2 regions of the Alkalibacillus flavidus genome follow, and region 2 is predicted to be linked to the other one. Evidence: a T-box and tRNA genes for the amino acid it is inferred to sense, from the RefSeq annotation. Region 2 holds a T-box; the other holds one or more tRNA genes.
The links. The T-box of region 2 lies ahead of thrS (threonine--tRNA ligase). A T-box ahead of a tRNA ligase gene usually reads a tRNA of that ligase, here a tRNA-Thr.
Positions count from the first base shown of each region.

Region 1: it has a tRNA-Thr gene. The T-box ahead of thrS (threonine--tRNA ligase) is inferred to sense a tRNA for this amino acid. The anticodon was not compared.

Region 1 covers NZ_JBEPMX010000017.1:3,162-11,047, forward strand. The annotation lists gene ABID56_RS12315 (ABC transporter permease) at 1-1,013, opposite strand, end outside; gene ABID56_RS12320 (ABC transporter substrate-binding protein) at 1,126-2,115, opposite strand; gene ABID56_RS12325 (HAD family hydrolase) at 2,137-2,901, opposite strand; tRNA gene ABID56_RS12330 (tRNA-Glu) at 3,234-3,305, shown strand; tRNA gene ABID56_RS12335 (tRNA-Val) at 3,335-3,410, shown strand; tRNA gene ABID56_RS12340 (tRNA-Thr) at 3,422-3,498, shown strand; tRNA gene ABID56_RS12345 (tRNA-Tyr) at 3,505-3,590, shown strand; tRNA gene ABID56_RS12350 (tRNA-Gln) at 3,595-3,669, shown strand; tRNA gene ABID56_RS12355 (tRNA-Lys) at 3,679-3,751, shown strand; tRNA gene ABID56_RS12360 (tRNA-Ala) at 3,778-3,853, shown strand; gene rocF (arginase) at 4,252-5,154, shown strand; gene cdaA (diadenylate cyclase CdaA) at 5,391-6,212, shown strand; gene ABID56_RS12375 (CdaR family protein) at 6,205-7,446, shown strand; gene glmM (phosphoglucosamine mutase) at 7,496-7,886, shown strand, end outside.
Region 2 covers NZ_JBEPMX010000002.1:177,268-185,153, forward strand. The annotation lists gene thrS (threonine--tRNA ligase) at 1-1,835, opposite strand, end outside; T-box leader at 1,908-2,142, opposite strand; gene ABID56_RS03480 (hypothetical protein) at 2,198-2,998, opposite strand; gene dnaI (primosomal protein DnaI) at 3,078-4,013, opposite strand; gene ABID56_RS03490 (replication initiation and membrane attachment family protein) at 4,030-5,400, opposite strand; gene nrdR (transcriptional regulator NrdR) at 5,417-5,887, opposite strand; gene ABID56_RS03500 (hypothetical protein) at 5,966-6,433, opposite strand; gene ABID56_RS03505 (glyceraldehyde-3-phosphate dehydrogenase) at 6,555-7,577, opposite strand; gene coaE (dephospho-CoA kinase) at 7,691-7,886, opposite strand, start outside.

The DNA of each region.
Region 1 (7,886 bases), on a different contig from region 2:
CTTTGGAAGTGCTCTAGTGTAAAGCTATTATCAATACCAATGATTTTCACAAATGCTCCAAGAACGACCATAATGAACATGAGTACGATAAAAGACACAAACAATGTGTTAATCGTCATAACAACCGATTTAACCCGCTTAGTCAGGGGTGCATTACTTGCGCCTGACTCGCCACTGATCGTCTCTAATCCTGAATCTTTCATGACATAAGTTTGGAATATAAATACGATTAAACTCGGTATAATAAGGAAAACGCCGAGAACAGCTGCTTGTTCTAAGTTTTGTTGTCCTACAACGAGTAGGTAAGCTTCAGCTGCAATAAATGTTTCGCCACCACCGATAATCAAGGGGTTTGAAAAATCAGCCAAAGCCATGACAAACACTAATAACCCAGCTTTCGTAATCCCGGATTGGGAGAGGGGTAGTGTGATCTTTCTTAATGTTTTGGACTGATTTGCACCAAGGTCTCTTGATGCGTTCTCTAAACTAGGGCTCATATTACGCATCGTACTCTCAACTAACATGTAGCCAATAGGGAAGTAACCCAGTATTTGTGCTAAGACGACGCCCCAGAATCCGTAAATACTAAATTCTAACCCAAAGGCATCATTGAGCAGAGAAGTGACGACACCATTACGCCCTAATAATATAATTAAAGACAATGAAAAGATAAAAGGTGGGGCAACTAGTGGTAATAAAGCTGCGCCACGATAGAACTTAGATAAAAAAGATGTTGATCGTGTAACATATAATGAGATACTTACACTTAATAAAACAACCACAATGGTTGAAATAATCGCAGCTCCTAAGCTATTTAACAAAGAATTAAGGTAATAAGATCTTGCGAAGAATTCTTTGTAATACTCAAATGTAAATCCTCCTGATCCTATACCAAAACTTTTAAAGAAAACAGCGAACACAGGGATTACGATAAACAACAGAATTGCCGCAGCTAAGATCATCGTTAGGATCGCAAACCAAGGTTCAGACAAAAATTGGCGAAATTCAGACACGAGTTTCTTACTCCTCGTTGTTCTAGTTGTTTCAGTAGTCAATTAGATCACCTCAGCTTTATTCAATAAATATGGAGAGGCCAGCGCGTGGTGACGCTGGCCAATCTCTTCATTAGTTAGAAAATTTATTCTGCCATTCTTCCATGATACGATCACGATTATCCGCATCCCACTGCGCGTCATAATCAATGAAATTGTCGGAAACATTTGAGTCATCTGTAATGCCAGGCTTAGTTACCATAGAACGGTACTCAGCAGATAATTCCATGAAGTCTTGTGAACCTAAGTAGTCCATGACTTCTTTTGCTTTTTCAGGTTGATCCGTGTTTTCGAAGATCCAAGCAACATCTAAACTGTAACCTACACCTTCTTCAGGCATGACACTTTTAATTGGATAGCCCTCATCAATGTAGTCAAGGACAGCTTGGTCCCAAGATACCCCAATAGCATACTCACCTTGAGCAACTAATTGGGCAGGTGCTGAACCAGATTTAGTATATTGACCAACATTTTTATCTAATTGTTCAAAGTAATCCCAGCCTTCTTCTTCGCCCATTTGTTGCATAATTGTTGAAACGATTAAGAATGCTGTACCTGATGTACCTGGATCCGGTAGTGCAATTTCGCCTTCATATTGAGGGTCTAATAAATCCTCCCAAGATTGAGGGACGTCGAGCCCTTTGTCTTCGATAATATCTTCATTGACAGCAATCATGTTATACCAGAAAGAAGTACCATACCATTCGCCATCTTCTTGTTTAAACTTGTCAGGCACATCTTCCCATTGTTCTGATTCATATGGTAATAAATAGCCTTCTTCTTCAGCTTTCATACCGAATCCGTGAAGCATACCGATTTGCATATCAGCACCAATTTCTGGGGCTTCAGCTTCAATACGGCTCCAACCTTCACCACTTGATAAACGCAGCACGTCTAGTTGGACTCCAGTATTTTCTTCGATATTTTCTACCATTGCATCCATCTCTTCAGAATCATTGTGAGTATAAACTTGTAACGGTTCATCGCTTGAACCTGATTCCCCACAAGCTGTAATGATGACCATTGTTGTCATTAAAACCAAAAACATGATGGTTTTCTTCATGTAAACTCTCTCCCTTTTTGATTAATTTATATAACACCCTCGATAATCTTGGATCACGAGGTCGGTATCGCGTAAATAGAAAGCGTTATCAATACTCGTTTGTGCAATTCCAATTCCGGCTTTTAACTTAGCATTTTTAGCTAAAGTCATGTCTCCATTAGAATCACCAAATAAAATTGTTTGTTGTGGTGAGACTAATAAACGTTGACAAGCTGTATAAGCCATTTCCGGAAATGGCTTGCCTTTTGTTACAGAATCAAATCCAATAACAGTATCGAAATAGTGATCAATTCCGAGTAACTGTAAATGATATAAAGCATTTTGAGTGGAATCAGCTGTAACCACAGCCATTTTGATCTGTTGTTGATTGGCTTCATTGATAAATTCAATTAATCCATCAATGGGTTTAATATATTGTTTCCAATCAATAGTAGATTCAATGTTTTCTAGGCTTTTAGTGAGGTATGTAACAGCTTCATCCCATGGGATCCCAAGTTGATATAAGTAATGAGTTAGTATGGTGGCTGAATCATCAGGGTTACCGATTGCTAACGGACCGACTGGATCCCAAGTTTGGTTCACTATATCAAGACCTATACGTTCACAAGCATGGTGGGGGTCATAATTAATTGTTTCAGGAATCTGAATGGCAATTTCTTTAGTTAATAAGTCGCCCCAAACACCCCATATAGAATAAAAGTTAATGAGTGTGCCGTCTTTATCAAATAATATAGCTTCGGTATCAAAACGCTTTCCCTCTACGGTAATAATAGTGATGGTTGTCACCTCCTCATTTTTTGAAATAGTAAAACGTTAAATTTAAATTTAACAAAATTAATAAACTTAACGTTGCTTAATAGATTAATAAGAAATGTGAATATTGTCAAATCAGTTATGAATTTTTTGTGAAGATAAATGAACGTAACCTCAGTGATGAGCAGGGTTAGAAGATTTTAGAAAAAATCGTTTTTGAAAATAGTATTGTTGGGTTTGTGGGTAAGAAGAGGTATTGTAAGTACAATTCTGAAAGTTAAAAATTTCTTTTTTCCCTTTACAATGTTTTAGGTAGTCGCTATAATAATACTTGTCCTTTTCAGATAAAGGATCGTGATCAACATGGCCCGTTGGTCAAGTGGTTAAGACACCGCCCTTTCACGGCGGTAACACGGGTTCGAATCCCGTACGGGTCATCTACATATTTTTGCACGTTATGTGCTGCGGAGGATTAGCTCAGTTGGGAGAGCACTTGCCTTACAAGCAAGGGGTCGGTGGTTCGAGCCCGCCATCCTCCACCATCTTTTCAAACGCCGGCCTAGCTCAATCTGGCAGAGCAACTGACTTGTAATCAGTAGGTTGGGAGTTCGAGTCTCTCGGCCGGCACCATTGTTTGGAGGGGTAGCGAAGTTGGCCAAACGCGGCGGACTGTAAATCCGCTCTCTCCGAGTTCGGCGGTTCGAATCCGTCCCCCTCCACCACTATTGGGCCATAGCCAAGCGGTAAGGCAACGGTTTTTGGTACCGTCATGCGCTGGTTCGAATCCAGCTGGCCCAGCCATCATATTATGAGCCATTAGCTCAGCTGGCAGAGCATCTGACTTTTAATCAGAGGGTCGGTGGTTCGAATCCACCATGGCTCATTTTTTACATAATAAATAATTGATATGGGGCCTTAGCTCAGCTGGGAGAGCGCCTGCTTTGCACGCAGGAGGTCAGCGGTTCGATCCCGCTAGGCTCCACCATATCTCTTAGCTAAAGTTGTTCTCTGTTGGGGAGCAACTTTTTTATTTGGTTAGCCTGATAATTGGCAATACATAAGTGGAGCCATTTTATGAATCGATCTTAACTAATTTGATTAACTTCTCGATTTGAGCGTCATACTACGTAAATGAGAGACTTTGTGTGTCAAAAGAGCGACTGAGAACGAAATAGTGCGACTACAAATCGTAATTGAGCAAGCTGTATGATAAATGATTGACTATGACCCATAATTGAGTGACTTTTTTAGGGCTGGTTGATTACTGAATCATGCTCATGCAAGGCTGCCGGCGCGTGCATATTTATTCACGTTTTTGTCCAGTTGAACCATTCTGTGCTGGCTTATAAAATGAATGGAGGCAAAATGAAGGAGGAAATGACGATGAACAATAGACTAGGAATCCTTGGTGCTCCGTTAACGGTCGCTCAACCTAATGAAGGCGTTGACTTTGGTCCTGGGTCGATTCGTTATGCTGGCTTGTTTGATCGATTAAATGATTTAGGCCTAGCTTATAAAGATTATGGTGATGTACCAGTTATTAATAAACGGACAAACGGGGTAGACCCGAAGACGAATTTGCGCAATCTAGACCATGTCGCTTCAGCTAATGAAATGATTGCGGATTATGTTTATGATTTAAAAAAACAAGGTGATGTACCTTTAATTTTGGGTGGTGACCATAGTATCGCCATTGGAACACTTGCTGGATTGAGTCAGTTTTATAGTAACTTGGGTGTCATTTGGTTTGATGCACACGCTGATTTAAACCGAGGTGAGACATCTCCATCTGGCAATATTCATGGGATGTCGTTAGGTGTCAGTTTAGGTATGGGGCATGAACGTTTAACGTCGATTCACGGCCAAGAAGCGAAAATAAAGCCTGAACATACCATCATCATTGGGGCGCGGTCGGTTGATGAGGGAGAGCGCCAAGTGATTCGTGAACAAGGAATTCGTGTCTATACGATGCATGATATTGAAACGCACGGTATAACGTGGGTGATGAATGATGCATTAGAATACTTAAACGGGAAAGTGGACGGCGTTCATTTAAGTTTGGATGTCGATGGTATTGACCCAAATCACACCCCAGGAACAGGAACACCTGTCGTTGGAGGTCCGAGTTACCGAGAGGCTCATTTAGCGATGTCGATGTTGTATAATGCTGGTGTGTTGACGTCAGCTGAGGTCGTCGAGGTAAATCCGTTATTAGATGAAGGGAATCGGACGGCAGAAGTAGCTGTTGATATGATCGCTTCATTATATGGTGAAAAACATGTCTAATGATAATCAAGAGTTATGTCTGTCGATTTATGTGATAGCATAACTCTTTTTTTTACGCAAAAAATGTCAGTCTAGAGGCGAATCAATCGTTACCGAGCCATTTCAGATGTAGTAATTTGTGATATAATAGTGACAGATGATTGTGTGTCTCGCAATTTTACGTATCCGTTTTACATATGGACTGTTTCGGGCAATAAATAAAAAGAGACAAAATAGTGCGTGAAGGAAGTGTCAACATGTCGTGGGAAGAGCTTGATTTCCTGCAAGTGTTACGGATTGTCGTTGATATAGCGCTTGTATGGTTTGTTATATATAAATTATTTTCAGTCATTCGTGGGACGAAAGCGGTTCAGTTACTGAAAGGGATCTTTGTCGTCTTAGGTATATGGTTCTTGAGCTCGATTTTAGAGTTGAAAACGGTCCAGTGGCTCGTTTACCAAGCGATTACGTGGGGGTTCCTCGCTGTGATCATCCTTTTCCAGCCTGAAATTCGCCGAGCGTTAGAGCAATTAGGGCGAGGAAGCTTTTTTTCACGTCATACACAATCAGAAGAGAAGGCTGTTTATGATGCGATTGATTCGATTGTGAAGTCGTGTCATTACATGAGTAAACGTCGTATTGGTGCTTTAATGTCGATTGAACGTGAGACAGGTCTAAGTGAATACGTTGAAACAGGTGTGCCTGTGAACGGTCAATTGACGAGTGAGTTGCTGACAAATATATTCATACCGAATGCACCGTTACACGACGGTGCTGTCGTCATTAGCGAAAACCAAATTGTCGCTGCCGCTTGTTATTTACCGTTAAGTGAAAGCCCGTTTATTTCAAAAGAATTAGGTACGAGGCACCGAGCGGCCATGGGGGTTAGTGAAGTCACAGATGCCCTAACGATTGTTGTCTCAGAAGAAACGGGTAATATATCGGCAACGAAAAATGGCGAATTGTATCGCAAATTAGATGAAGACGGGTTACGTCAGTTATTAATGCAAGACTTAAGTCCATCCGAACAAAACGGATCATCAAAGGCATTGAGTTGGAGGGCAAAGCGTAATGGATAATTGGTTGAGAAGTCCTTGGTTTACGAGAATTGTGTCGTTATTTTTAGCCATTTTATTATATACAACAGTTGCCATTGATGATGCGAATACATCACGCTCTAGCGATATTTTCTTACCGTCCGGCTCTACGGAGACGCAGACGGTTGAAAATGTGCCGCTGCAAGTTCAAATAGATGAAGAAGATAATTATGTTGTCCGCGGTGTTCCGGATACGGTCGATGTGACGCTTGAAGGACCGCGCAGCGTGATTACACAAACGGTTAGGCAGCAAAATTTTGATGTCGTTGTGGATTTAAATGATTTGGGGCCCGGTGAACATCAAGTTGATGTGACACATGAAGGGTTTTCGAGTCAGTTATCGGTTTATATTGAGCCGAATGTTGCGAATGTAACGATTGAAGAACGGGCAACAGCAAGTTTTCCGGTTGATATAGATTATGTGGAAAGTGACGGTTTGAATCCGGACAATGTCTTTGCGAGTTCGCCACAACTATCGCCGGCTGAAATTGAAATTACAGGCTCACAAAATGAAATTGATCAAGTCGCGATTGTTAAAGCCATTGTGAACTTGCCTACTTTAGCGCAAAATGGCGAAGTAACAGGTGCGCCTGTTCGTGTATATGACGCTGCCGGTAATGAACTGAGTGTACTCGTTGAACCGTCAGAGGTAGACGTGACAGCAGATGTGTCGATTACGGATAAACGCTATCCTGTTACTTATGAAACGACGGGGGATTTAGACGAAGAGTTAGTGTTACAAAGCATCGATCTAAACCCGGTTTCAGCGACGTTATATGGTAGTGTAGATCGTTTAGATGAGATTGACCGTTTAGAACCTGTCGATGTTGATTTGTCTGATGTAACTGAATCGACGACATTGGAGGTTGATTTGTCAGTTCCGTCGGGTGTTAATCGTATCGAGCCAGAAACAGTTGAAGCAGAAATTGAAGTCGAAGAGGCTGTGGAAACGACGTTAGAAGACGTTGAATTAGAAGTTGATAATTTAGCGGAAGACCGTGAAATAACGTTTATCGAACCAGAAGAACCTCAAATTAACGTGCAATTAGTTGGTACGGAAAACGACCTTAACAATCTGTCGCGTGATGACATTCGTGTGTCGATCGATGTGGAAGGTCAAGTTGAAGGGGAATTTTACGCCGATGTGCAGTTTGAAGGGCCTGATGGTGTCAGATTATCTTCTGAACAAAGCCGAATTAGAGTGAGAGTTGAATAAAACATCTTATTGATAGACATGATTGATAATGTGAAGGAGCGGAAAGATTATGGGAAAATATTTTGGTACTGACGGTGTTCGTGGTATTGCCAATACAGAATTAACACCGGAGTTAGCCTTTAAACTTGGACGATATGGGGCTTATCACCTAACGAAAAGTGCATCTGAGAAAGCGAAATTACTCGTCGGCCGTGATCCGCGCATTTCTAGCGAGATGCTAGAGAGTGCCTTAATTGCTGGGGTATTATCTGTCGGTGTTGATGTCATGCGTCTTGGCGTTATCTCAACCCCCGGTGTCGCTTATTTAACGAAAGCATCAGGCGCGCATGCAGGTGTGATGATTTCAGCTTCACACAATCCGGTTGAGGATAATGGTATTAAATTCTTTAGCGAAAATGGCTTTAAATTGAACGATGAACAAGAGCAAGCAATTGAAGCGT
Region 2 (7,886 bases):
TCGTTCATTTCTTGATCACCTAGGACGAGTGAATAAGGAATTTTTTGTGTTTGCGATTCACGGATCTTGTAACCTAATTTCTCATCGCGTAGGTCCGTATCAACACGAATACCAGCGTATTGTAGCTTCTCTTCAACTTTCTTCACATAATCCATATGCGCATCTAAAGACACTGGAATAATGCGAACTTGCTCTGGTGCTAACCACGTCGGGAATGCCCCTTTATATTCTTCAATTAAGAATGCTACGAAACGTTCCATCGTTGATACAACACCACGGTGAATGACCACTGGACGGTGTTCTTTCCCGTCTTCACCAATATACGTTAAATCAAAACGATTCGGTAAGTGGAAGTCAAGCTGGACAGTCGATAGTGTTTCGTCTTTTCCGAGAGCTGTTTTCACTTGGACGTCTAATTTCGGACCATAGAATGCCGCTTCGCCTTGTGCTTCGACATAATCAACATCCATTTCTTCCATCGTTTCTTTTAATAACGCCTCTGCTTTATTCCACATTTCATCATTATCAACGTATTTCTCATTATCAGCTGGATCACGATATGATAAGCGGAAATAGTAATCGTTTAATCCAAAGTCTTGATAAACATTTTGAATCATGTGCACGACGCGCATGAATTCTTCTTTTAATTGGTCTGGACGTGCGAAGATGTGCGCATCATTCAGCGTCATCGCACGAACACGTTGCAAGCCAGCTAAAGCACCTGACATTTCGTGACGATGCATTGTGCCGAGTTCAGCAATACGGACTGGTAAATGACGATAACTATATAGTTGATTTTTGTATACCATCATGTGGTGCGGACAATTCATCGGACGTAACACTAAATCTTCATTATCCATTTCCATTGTTGGGAACATGTCGTCTTGGTAATGATCCCAATGTCCACTCGTTTTATACAAATCAACACTGCCCAATACAGGTGTGTACACATGGTCATAACCTAAACGCTCTTCTAAATCAACAATATAGCGTTCAATCGTACGTCTTATCGTTGCCCCTTTCGGAAGCCAAAGTGGTAACCCTTGTCCGACTTTTTGTGAGACCGTAAAGATTTCAAGCTCTTTTCCAAGTTTACGGTGGTCACGCTCTTTCGCTTCTTCAAGCAGACGTAAATGTTCATCTAGCTCACTTTGCTTTTCAAACGCGGTACCATAAACACGCTGCAACATTTTATTGTTACTATCGCCACGCCAATAAGCGCCTGAGATCGATAGTAATTTGAAGACTTTAATTTTGCCTGTGTGCGGAATATGTACACCGCGACACAAATCAAAGAATTCACCTTGTTCATAGATCGACACTTGCTCGCCTTCAGGGATGTCATCAATTAATTCTAACTTCAAGTCATCACCGATTTTGCGGTAACGTTCTTTCGCTTCCTCACGCGACACATCAACACGTTGAATTTCTAGCGCTTCATCGACGATTTTCTTCATTTCTTTTTCGATTTTAGGTAGGTCTTCCGGCGAAATCGTTTCCTCCATATCGATGTCATAATAAAATCCGCCTTCAATGACCGGACCTACGCCTAGTTTTACATCGCCGTATAAACGTTTAATCGCTTGTGCCATTAAATGAGCCGTTGAATGGCGCAACACTTCTAATCCTTCTTCATCGCGATACGTCACAATTTGAATGTCACCATCGTCATACAATGGCGTACGTAAGTCAACCATCTCACCATTAAACTTGCCCGCTAACGCTTGTTTCTTCAAGCCAGAACTAATCGAGCCAGCAATATCTTCTGTCGTCGTTCCTTGTGGAAACTCCTTTGCATTTCCATCAGGAAACGTTACTTGAATCATCTCACTCATGTTAAATTTCCACCTTTCTTTAATGATTATTACGTTATCTAAGACCATTAAAAAACACTCGTCCCTTAATCCAAAAGGGACGAGTGTGATTAACCCGTGGTTCCACCCTGATTCTGCTTCATATAAGCAGCTCTCAAGTCGTCGTTAACGCCGACGTGACGGTCATTATTACTGAGAAAAGTATTATTCCGTTCACAACAACTGCTCCGAGGTGGTAAACAATTTAGCATACTTGAAAGTTTTCAGCCATGACTTCCTTCTCTGTAAAGCTGTGTTAAATTGTTTCTATCCTCATCAACACATAACACGTATATTATGTACGTATTATATCGATGTTTATGATAAAAATCAATATCTATTGATCAACTTCTTGATAGGTTGTTTATTTCATGTGGAAATTCATGCTCCTCAAAAATAGTTGCGCGTTCTTGAAACAAATTTTTAACTTGATACAATGCATGCGTCTTTCGATAATTAGTAAAAATGTTGATCAATTCTGGCCTTAAAGATAACAGGCCATTCGTTAACGAGGGAATGATCAAGTAATCAGTTATAACCCTTTCTGTCGGTTGATCGATCCGTTTGCCTGTATCATCGAAAAACAACAATACATCAGCATCATACACATCGATACGACGATACAATGATCTTGATTGATCAATCCATTGCCGTAATCGCTCCATTTGATCTTGGAATTGCATTTCAAATTGCCACTCGTCAATCGCATATCCAACAACATCAACCCAATCTGAGTGACCATCAAACATAAATAGCTCGAGATTTGACAAGCTGATGTCATAAGGCGTTTCTAATTGGTGGACGTAACGAACTAAATGTGAATACAAGGATGTTAATTGACTATGTAATGGCAACGTATCCTCACTAAGGTTTAAAACAAACGGCATAATTTGCTCAATCTCTTCGTCGACTAAGTAATAATGATCTTTCAACATTCGCTTTGAATGTTTCGGTACCATCACAGCTTGCACATAAGAAAATAGTAAATCTAACCAACGAGACCACAAAACACTTTCGGTCGCAATCATTCGTACGACATTTGGATCATTAGTAACATGACTAAAAAATTGCTTGTCTTGATGCGAAAACATAACCCACTGCCTTGCATCAGCAGCTGTTTCAAAACGTAATACCCATTCTTTCATGATTCATCCCTCTTTCATCACAGTCGATATTACACCGTATGAAAAAAAGGAGGAAAACATGAAAACGCGACCTAAACAATTATAGGTCGCGGTGGTTATCGCCTGTCACTTCAACAGGTTCACTCACTTGTCTAATACGTTCCATAATTCGGGCGGCTTTTACTTCTTCTAAATCGGACTTACCGACTTTTGAAAACATTAACTCTAGTTCATTTAAATCATAATTCGATGTAAAAAATACAGGCAGGCGTTCCATCATACGGAATTGTAAAATCGCCCCGAGCACTTCATCCCTGAACCATGCTGAAGAAAATTCGGCCCCTATATCATCAAAAACGAGAACCGATGCCCGTTTAAACCGATCAATCTTTTCGTTAATCGTCGAATCGCTAATCGATGCTTTCATTTCACGGACAAATTCAGGCATATAAATAAACATCGTGTCCACCTGGATCGTCGCTAATTCTTGAGCTAATGCGCCTAACATATACGTTTTACCTACACCAAAACTACCGTGTAAGAACAGCCCTTTTTGCGGTAATTGATCTTGACTATCTTTAAAAAATTGCTGGATCCGCTTCAATGCTTCCGAACGGCCTGTTACATCTAATTTAATTTGCGAAAAACTAGCTTCGTGGACTTCCTTTGGCATATGCAAACTTTGGACAAATGAGCGTTGTTTTTCCATTTGAATCGCTTTTTGTTTGCGTTGACACTCATGATACATCAATTTAATTCGACCATTCTGTACGTGAGCCTCAGGAACATAGCCAGGAATCACATTGATACAGCCTTCGAGCGATGGACATTTCTTACAATTAAGCGATTGATAATCATATTCGTACAATTTAATTAATTGTTTATCAATCTGTTCTCGCGTTAGTTCTGGGTGTTCGGCTAATAGCGCCTGAATACGCTCTGATTGCAAAATTTTGTCGCGCATGTCATTCATCGATGTTTGAAAGTTTTCATTGTTTTTCAGCCAACTATTTAAGGCTGATTGGATCGGTTCCATCGTCATCATCCTTCAACTATTGTTTCGGTTGCGAAAAGCTTTTGAAAAAGGCTTCTAATTCTTCATCGCGTTCCTCTGATTGCTGTTCTTCATTTGGTGTGGCTTGTGATTGTTTCTGTTTTTGTTCTTTTTGCTGTTTGAACCATTTCGGTATGACTTCATTTGATTTTTTGGATGGCGATTGCTTAGCTGACGAGCGCTGTTGTTTTTTCTGTTGCCACGTTTGATACATTTTATGTTCTTGCTTAGCTAAATTCATCGCTTGTTCTGCCGTTTTAATACCTTCCCGACTCCAATGAGCGGCAATCGTTTCAATATAACTGCGGTTAAGCTTCTTTGCGTTTTTGTTAAGGACATAATGAACGAGAACATTCATGACCGGTTGTGTTAGACCGTGCTCCTCCATCACTTGTGTTAGCATGTCAACTTCTTTCATAGAGGCCAAACCGGAACTCGCATAGTCTTCTAATAATTCTCGGTGTGTAATTTGATTAAAATGTTGCACTAAACGTTCTTGTTTCGTTGCCGTCGTTTTCTCTTGAGGCTGTGTCGATTCTGGTTGCGTTTCTTCCATTGCTTCATGTTTAGCATATAAACGCGGTGGTACAGACCCATGCTTTTTATGATAAATATCTTTGCACATATCAAGGAATTCTTGACGGTCAAATACAGCATCTTCATTAATGGCCCACAGCAAGGCTTTTTCCAACTCTAAATAATCAACGTCATAAATTTTGATAACTTTTTCCATATACGATAAATTGGCGTTCGTTAAAATGTGTTTCGGTTCGATTTGTTGTTGCGTTAACATTTTATACAACCACTCTAGCGGTAATTCAGTATTAATAACAAGTGACTCATCTTGCGTTTCCTGAACCGGCTGTCGTTTATGTTTTAACGTCGTAAACACGTCATCGAAATGAACGGTCACATCTTCTACTGATTGATCGAGTTGAGGTGTTGGCGCTAGACGTTGTTGCAATGATTGGTGTGTTTCTTTTCCGACATGATGTTCTAATAAAATCGATAACGTCGGGTGATCAAAAAATTGATAGGCCGAAACCGGTCTTCTTAAAACATAATAATACGTTCGATACGTATCATCGTGCTTGAATGTTTTCAATAAACCAATGCCTTCCAACTTCTGACGTGCTTCGTAAACATCATCTAAGGACATATTTAACAACCCCATCAGATGATGGTGTGATAACTGTGAAGAACGAGCATCATGTTCACGCCAAAGCATTTGATACAGCGCAACACTCTTCATCCCAATTAACGGTTGGTATAACAAAGTCAATACTGCGTGAACATCTTCAAAAAATGCCGTCCGTTTCATAATGACGCACTGGTCATTAGGCAATAAATGTTTCATTCGATCTTGCACGTTCTTCACCTCCTGATCACGACGAATTATTCTTTGTCCGATTAATCATGTCATTCAATTCGTTCATGAACACATTGATATCTTTAAACTGACGATACACGGATGCAAATCGGACGTATGCTACTTCGTCCACTTCAGCTAACCTGTCCATAATGAGTTCACCAATATCATGACTCATAATTTCGGAATTACCTGCATCACGCAAATCGCGCTCTACCTCAAATGCTACTTGCTCGATTTGTTCAAGTGAAACCGGTCGCTTTTCGCACGCTTTAATCAAGCCTCGCTTAAGCTTCTCACGATTAAATTCCTCACGTGTCCCTTCTTTCTTCACAACGATTAATGGGATTTCCTCAACACGTTCAAATGTTGTGAAACGATACTGGCAACCGTCGCATTCGCGGCGTCTACGTATGGATTTCCCTTCATCTATTGGACGTGAATCTAACACTCTCGTCGTTTTTTCATCGCAATTTGGGCATCTCATGATTTCGCACCTCTGACTTTTATTCACTGAATCGTATATTTAGTATAACAAATATGTATGACCGTCATAAATTGTTGGTTAGTTATTTCCTCGATTTGGCGAATTCCAGTTTAAATCGAGAGACTCAATCGCTTCTATCAATCTGTTCTCACCGACGACGTGGTAAGTGTCTTGCATATTAGGCGTTTGCAAATAATCTTCTGTCATTCTAAGTGATAATGGCCTCGAGCCGTAATCTGAGTCGTGCTCAATATAAACCGTATAAGCCACTTGATGGAAATTCCCCGAAATCGGCTTTAATTCAAGTTGTTCAATCGTATCCACTATTTTAGATTGTTCACTTTCATTAGCTAATTCAGCAAATTGAAACGGGATACCACTATTAAAATTATGTTTTTCGATCCGCATTTGTTGGATTGGATTACCGTTGACATCGTCTAATAACGTTTCTCCTGAGACAACTTCTACTTCTTCACGTGTCGTCACATAGAGAACACTTCCTATAATGAAAAATATTAACGAAAATATGATCATCGAGCGGTTCATATACTGTCACCTTCTAATGTTTCATGTGACTATCATTTTATCACATTCCAACCGATAAGCGTATGGAGAAAATCGTCATACAAATTAAAAAGATCCCGAAAACAATCGGGACCCTCTCACTTTATGTTTGATGAATGACTAATTGATTGCCTACATATCGAACAAGATCGACGACACGACATGAATAACCCCATTCATTATCATACCAAGCTAATACTTTCACTTTACGATTATCCATCACCATCGTTGATAAACCATCTACGATTGATGAATAAGGCGATGTCGTATAATCGATCGATACAAGTGGATCTTGATTAATAGATAAATACTCATTTAATTCACCATTCATCGCCTCAACAAACGCTTGATTAACCTCTTCCTCTGTCACATCTGTCTCCAAATCGACAACGAGATCGACTAAGGATACATTCGGCGTTGGTACACGCAAAGCCATACCGTGTAATTTACCTTTCAAGTCAGGCAACACGTCATTGATTGCTTTAGCAGCACCCGTAGATGTTGGAATAATCGACTGTGTACACCCGCGTGCGCGTCGTAAATCTTTATGTGGGTTATCTAAGTTTTGTTGATCGTTCGTAAACGCATGCACTGTCGTCATTAAACCGCTTTCAATTCCGAAGTTTTCATGTAAAACTTTAGCAACAGGTGCTAGACAGTTCGTCGTGCAAGACGCATTTGAAATAACTTGATGGTCGTTCGGGTTGTAGTCTGATTCGTTAACCCCCATCACAATCGTTTGATCAGCTGGCTTGCCTGGTGCAGTTAACACGACTTTTTGTGCACCTGCATCTATATGTGGTTGTGCCTGTTCAGTTGAATTAAATTTACCTGTAGCTTCAATGACAATATCAATACCTAATTCATCCCAAGGTAATTCAGCAGGATTACGATTCGATACTGTTTGAACAACTTGTTGGTCAATCACTAAATGATCACCGTCAATTTCGACCGTCCCATCATAATGACCATGTACTGAATCATAACGTATTAAATGAGCAAGCGTTTCAACCGGATAACTTGCATTAATGGCTATGACATCCAATTGATCATCTTTCATCGCACGTCGAAACACCATGCGTCCGATTCGACCAAATCCATTAATTGCTACTTTTGTTGCGTTCATTTGAAGTCCCCCTCACCATGCATCTTACGCTCAATTGTATAACGTTTTATCAATAATAGTATAACACATTAAACGCATTCTTGTGAGAGATTGTGGTGAAAAAAACAAAAAAATTATGACTTAAATGAGGACGTGTTAATCTCCCATTTTTCTAAGACCGACAACAACTGCTCACGACTCGATTCAACCGTACCACCATTATCAATAATGGCATCAGCTCGTTTCTTTTTCTCAGTTATTGGGATTTGTGCGTTAATCCGCTTCAACGCTTGGTCTTCTGATACTTGATCACGTTCAGTTAACCGTGCT